DNA from 2 places in the Sphingomonas sp. 320_CC genome. Region 1 is predicted to be linked to the other one. Evidence: predicted binding sites of a transcription regulator. Region 1 holds the regulator's gene; the other holds the start of a gene.
The links. Region 1 encodes LexA, which represses DNA repair genes until DNA is damaged. Its sites were predicted from a motif close to GTTCCNCNCTTGTTCT; they were not measured.
Positions count from the first base shown of each region.

Region 2: recA (recombinase RecA) is a predicted target of LexA. The motif match lies at 1,441-1,456, and genes of this name have one in related genera.

Region 1 is NZ_JCAWAE010000004.1:532,851-535,968, reverse strand. It holds gene AC59GX_RS18045 (ComEC/Rec2 family competence protein) at 1-792, shown strand, start outside; gene lexA (transcriptional repressor LexA) at 1,458-2,132, opposite strand; gene AC59GX_RS18035 (molybdopterin molybdotransferase MoeA) at 2,201-3,118, opposite strand, start outside.
Region 2 is NZ_JCAWAE010000003.1:468,843-471,960, reverse strand. It holds gene recA (recombinase RecA) at 290-1,363, opposite strand; gene AC59GX_RS13615 (4-(cytidine 5'-diphospho)-2-C-methyl-D-erythritol kinase) at 1,963-2,907, opposite strand.

The DNA of each region.
Region 1 (3,118 bases):
GCGGGCGGCTTCGGCGCGCCGATCTGGTGGCTGGTCCAGCGCTCGCTCGATGCGCTGCTGTGGCTCGCGCATATCGTGGCCAGCGCTCCCGGCTCGGTGCGGTCGTTGCCCGCGATGCCGACGGCGGCGTTCGTGCTCATGATTGTCGGGGGGATTTGGATCGCGCTGTGGCGGACTTGGTGGCGTCGGTTGGGTATTCTGCCGCTCATGGTCGGCGCGATCTGGGCGCTGACCACGCCAGCGCCTGACGTTCTGGTGACGGGAGACGGTCGCCACGTCGCGGTACGAACCGCGGCGGGGCTGGCAATGCTGCGTGACCGGGCAGGCGACTATACGCGCGACATGCTCGCCGAGAATGGCGGGGTGGACGGCGAGCCGCTCCTGCTCGCGGACCAACCCGATGCCCGGTGCAGCCGCGATCTGTGCGTCACCGATATCGCCGCGCGTGGGCAGATGTGGCGGATACTTGCGACGCGCAGCGCCTATATGGTTCCGATTGCTGAGTTCATCGCCGCCTGTCAGGGCGCCGATATTGTCGTCAGCGAACGCGGTCTGCCGAGACGGTGTGTACCGCGGTGGTTGAAACTGGATCGTCGTGTACTCCGGCGTACGGGGGGCGTCGCGCTGACCTTGGGGAGCGGGACAGTCGTGACCATCCTGAACGCAGGTGATCGTCACCCTTGGCGCGATCCGCCTCTCCTCGAACGCACCGCGCATTCGTTCAGGCCGCGCTATGACCGGTTTCACGGTACTGCGCCGGCGTTTCGTGCCAGCCGAGGCCGTCAAAAGTAGAAATGTTCACGTGAAGGCGCACAGTTGCGAAGGTGATGCGATTCGGGAGACCTTCACACCTTCATGAACGATGAGCCGACGTCGGTTTTTCCGTGGTCTGCGAAGACAAATAGACGCCAATCTAAGCACCACATCTTCGCGCCTTTGCGCCTTCGCGTGAACAAAATCATCCGTCATCACCTGCGATCGCAGTGCGAAGAATTTGTTCACGCGGAGACGCGGAGCCGCGGAGAATTTTGATACGATGGATGAATCGGGCTGGCTATTGTTCAGTCTCACTACCGAAGGCATTGGAACAGCTTCATCCCTCCCCGAACGCAACACCTCCGCGTCTCCGCGCGAACCAATTCTTCGGCTGCGCGGGGGGCAGATGGCGATATGTTCGCGCAAAGGCGCGGAGGCACAGATATTTAGGGTTCGAGTCGAGGTCGCGCTTATGCATCGAAGCGGGACAGAGTCTTCCGGACGCTTGGCGGTCTTTGCTTGGGCATATCGAAGAACTGTCTCGGACAACTCCGAGTACATCGCTTAATTTGCCGATCAGACCGGTCGCTGTCGCTAGCGGGAGAGAGCGACTTGGCTCACCAGCTTGAGCGGGCACTTTTCCTAAGCAGCTAAAACAGAGACCGGCCTGCGCGATGATAACGCAGGTCGGTCTCCGCGACTCAGTCGTAGCGGCGGAGGATGCCGGAGAGTTTGCCTTGGACGCGGACCTGGGCGGGGGCGTAGCGTTGGGGGTCGTAGGCTCGGTTTGCCGGGTCTAAGCGGACCATGGCGCCTTCGCGGCGGAAGTATTTGAGGGTGGCTTCGCTGTCTTCGATCAGCGCAACGACGATCTCGCCGTCTCTCGCCGTTTCGGTGCGGCGGATCAGGGCGTAGTCGCCGTCGAGGATGCCCGCTTCGACCATCGAGTCGCCCGAGACTTCGAGAGCGTAGTGTTCGCCGGTGCCGAGCAGCGCGGCGGGGACGGCTAGCATGGTGCTGCCTTCGAACGCCTCGATCGGGACGCCGGCAGCGATGCGGCCGTGGAGGGGAATCTCGATGACGTCGTTGGCCGGTTGCGGGGTCGCGGCGGCGGGAGCTGCCTTGACGTTCGATGCCTTTGACGGCGCCTTTTTCTCCGCACGTTCGGGCATGCGCAACACTTCGAGCGCGCGCGCGCGGTTCGGCAGGCGGCGGATGAAGTTGCGCTCCTCGAGCGCGCTGATCAGACGATGGACGCCCGACTTCGATTTGAGGTCGAGCGCGTCCTTCATCTCCTCGAACGACGGCGAGACGCCGGTTTCGTTGAGGCGATCGTTGATGAAGCAGACGAGTTCGTGCTGCTTGCGCGTGAGCATGGCGGTTCTCCGTCCGGAACAGACTGGGAACTTCTATGGAACATAACTAACGCCGTCAAGCGTCCGTATCACGCGATTACGAGGATTTCGGCCGATTCGCCGGTCCTCGCGACGGGAGCGTTGCCGGGGCGGACGATGAGGCAGGTCGAGCGGGCGAGTGTCAGCAGCATCGAACTGTCCTGTATCGTCGAGGCATAGGCTTTCCCGTCGCGCAGTTCGGCGCGGAGATAGTCGGTGCGGGCGTTGTTGGCGGGCAGGTCTTCGCCGAGCAGCGCGTGGGTCGACTGGGGGAGCGGGTCTCTAGCGCCGGCCATGTGCGCGACGACGGGTTTGACGAACAACGTCGCGGTGACGAACGCGGAGACCGGATTGCCGGGGAGGCCGAGTACCATCATCTCGCCGATCCGGCCGGCCATCATCGGCTTGCCGGGGCGCAGGGCGATCCGCCAGAAGTCGATGGTGCCGCCGGCGGCTTCGATTGCCGGGCGGACGAGGTCGTGGTCGCCGACCGACGCGCCGCCGGTAGTGACTAGCAGGTCTGCCTCGACGCTGGCGAAGGCTTCGCGGAGGATCTCGAGATTGTCGGGGAGGATGCCGAGGTCGATGATGTCGACGGGCATGTCGGCGAGCATCGCGGCGAGCATAATCCCGTTCGATTCGGGAAGCGCGACGCCGTCGGTGGTCGAGCCGGGGGGGACGAGTTCGTCGCCGGTGGCGGCGACGGCGACGCGGACGCGGCGGTTGACGGTGAGGCTGCCGTGGCCGCCGGTTGCGGCGACGGCGATGCGCGCGGGGCTGAGGCGATCGCCCGCGGCGATCAGGCGGGTGCCGGTGGAGAAATCGAGGCCCTTGCGGCGGGTGTTGCGGCCGAGCGTCGGGGGGCCTTCGCCGGCCAGGATCAGGGTTTCGCCATCACGCTGGGCTTCTTCCTGGACCATGACGGTGTCGGCGCCGTCGGGCATTGCGGCACCGGTGAAGATGCGGGT
Region 2 (3,118 bases), on a different contig from region 1:
ATAAGAACAAGGGGAAGCAGGCTCGACGTCGAATGTGAGTTGCCGACTCGAACGAGCTTGGCCTGGCGCGGGCCTCTATTGCTGCATCATGCCAACTGGGCCCCGGCCTTCGCCGGGGTGGTGTTAGGGATAGGTTGGCACGGTTTCAGTTCGCTACGCGTCTGAACCGTCCGCCGTGCACATGCTTGGCCACCATGAGCCAAGCACTGGACACTACGTCCCGCGTGCCCTCACCCTCCCATTGCGGAGGCAACGGGTCCCTCTCCCCTGAGGGAGAGGGAAAGTAGGGTTACGCGTCGTCGCCTTCTTCGGGGCCGGCCATCATTTCCTCGGCGACCTTGTCGGTGCGCGCGCGGATCTGCTTTTCGAGGCGGTCGGCGGTTTCGGGGTTGTCCTTGAGGAAGGTCTTCGAGTTCTCGCGACCCTGACCGAGGCGCACGCTGTCGTAGCTGAACCACGCGCCCGACTTCTCGACGAGGCCCGCCTTCACGCCGAGATCGAGAATCTCGCCGAGCTTGGAGACGCCCTGTCCGTACATGATGTCGAACTCGACCTGCTTGAACGGCGGCGCGACCTTGTTCTTGACGACCTTCACGCGGGTCTGGTTGCCCGTGACCTCTTCGCCTGCCTTGATCGCGCCGATGCGGCGGATGTCGAGGCGGACCGAGGCGTAGAACTTCAGCGCGTTGCCGCCGGTCGTCGTCTCCGGGTTGCCGTACATGACACCGATCTTCATGCGAAGCTGGTTGATGAAGATCACCATGCAGCGCGAGCGGCTGATCGAGCCGGTCAGTTTCCGCAGCGACTGCGACATCAGGCGGGCCTGGAGGCCGACATGGCTGTCGCCCATCTCGCCTTCGATTTCAGCACGCGGCACTAGCGCTGCGACCGAATCAACGACGAGCACGTCGATCGCGTTCGAACGGACCAGCGTGTCGACGATCTCGAGTGCCTGCTCGCCGGTGTCGGGCTGCGACACAATCAGCTCGTCGATGTTGACGCCGAGCTTCTTGGCATAGACCGGGTCGAGCGCGTGCTCGGCATCGACGAACGCCGCGGTGCCGCCGCCCTTCTGCGCTTCGGCGATCACGTGGAGCGCGAGCGTGGTCTTGCCCGAGCTTTCCGGACCGTAGATCTCGATCACGCGGCCGCGCGGCAGGCCGCCGACGCCGAGCGCGATGTCGAGCCCGAGCGAGCCGGTCGAGATGACCTCGACCTGCATGGTTTCCTTGGAGCCCAGGCGCATTGCCGAGCCCTTGCCGAAGGCGCGGTCGATCTGCGCGAGCGCGGCGTCGAGCGCCTTCTGCCGGTCGTTGGTTGCGGTTGCCATGCCGGTGTCGATCACTTTCAGATTAGCGGCCATCGAATATGCTCCCATCGCTAAAGCAAGCGCGCGTGCCATTCAACGCGTCAAACACCATGTATTCTCTTTGTTCTTTTGGAACAAGTGGGGAACGATAGGTAATCCGGAAAAAGGTGTACGTTTGGTAACGCCCGCGGGTGGTTGCCAAGCCTAGTCATGCGGGGCTTGGTGAGCATGCGCCGTTCCGCGCTCGTCGACCATTGAGTACGCGGAGCGCTGGCCTCTGAACACGGCGGCGGCTGTCCCTTGCGCGTAAGTAAGACATGTCTCCCCGCGAAGGCGGGGATCCAGACTGGGCTCCCGCCTTCGCGGGAGAACAAGGCGAGGGCGTGGTGCCGTACGACTGCGGACTTACACATGTTCGAAGGAATAAGTGCCGAACACGTCGGGGTTGCGAAATACGCCGGGCGGAGTTTGGTCGAGAACGGTCCTGGTTGTTCGAGCGCGGGCTTGGCGGCGATCGACTCGTTGATGGTGTCGAGAACTGGTTGTGACCAGCGGTTTCGTTTGCCGCCCTGGATCCTGACTTTCGTCAGGATGACGGGTCGTGCCAATTGACGTGGTCGACCGTCAGATGCCTGCATTTTGGCGACGATCAATCAGGCGAGCTTTGTCGCGAGGATCCACCAGTCTTTGGCTTGGGCGGCGGTGGCGGCGGTGTCTCTGGCTTCGGGGGTTTCGAACAGGGCGAAGCAGGTGGCGCCGGAGCCGGACATTCTCGACAGGAGGGTGCCTTGGGCTGCGTCGAGGAGCGTGCGGACTTCGGCGATCACGGGAGCGAGGGTCAGCGCGGGGGGTTCTAGGTCGTTGCGGCCGGCTTTTGCACGGTCGAGAAGATTGCCTTCGGGGATCGGGCCTCGGTCGTGGCCGTCCCAGGTCTTGAAGACGGCGGCGGTGGAGACCGCGACACCTGGGTTTACGAGCAGGAGGGGGGTGCCGGACAGGCCTTCGAGGGTGGTGAGGGTGTCGCCTTTGCCGGTGCCTAGCGTGGTGCGGTTGGCGAGGCAGGCGGGGACGTCTGCGCCGAGCTTTGCGGCGATTTCGTGGAGGCGGGGGTCGGTTCGGGCTATGCCGTGGAGGCGGGCCAGCGCGCGGAGCGTGGCGGCGGCGTCGGCTGAGCCTCCGCCTATGCCTGAGGCGATGGGGAGGTGCTTTTCAAGGGTTATGGCGTGGTGGGCGTTTGGGGCGAAGGCGGTGGTGAAGGCGTCCGCTGCGGCGGTTACGAGGTTGCCTTGCCAGGGGGCGGCGCCTGTAGTGGCGCTGGACGAGTGCGGTGCTTCGTCATTGTCCGACTCCAATTGGGCCCCGGCCTTCGCCGGGGTGGTGTTGGGGATCGGGGTGGTGTTTTGGGCGGGGAGGAGTGCTGCGGCGAAGGGGCCGGTTATGGTGAGGCTGTTGGTTTGGGCGGGTGCTACCGTGATCAGGTCGCCGTCGGTGGCGAAGGCGAAGAGCGTTTCGAGGTCGTGGTAGCCGTCGGGGCGGCGGCAGCGGACGTGGAGGGCCAGGTTGATCTTGGCGGGGGCGGGTTCGATGATGGCGGGCATTGGGGGTCTCGGGGTTTGGCGGCGAAGGGGTCTAGCGCAGCTTAGCGTAATACGCGTGATGTCTGCGGGTTTAAGCGCGTCATCCTGACGAAAGTCAGGATCCAGGGTAACGATTGGTGCCGTGCTTGGCTCTGGATCCTGACTTTCGTCAGGGTGACGGGAGGGGATGCCGCACACCTCGCTAGTTGCTGGCGTTGTCACGATCACTTCC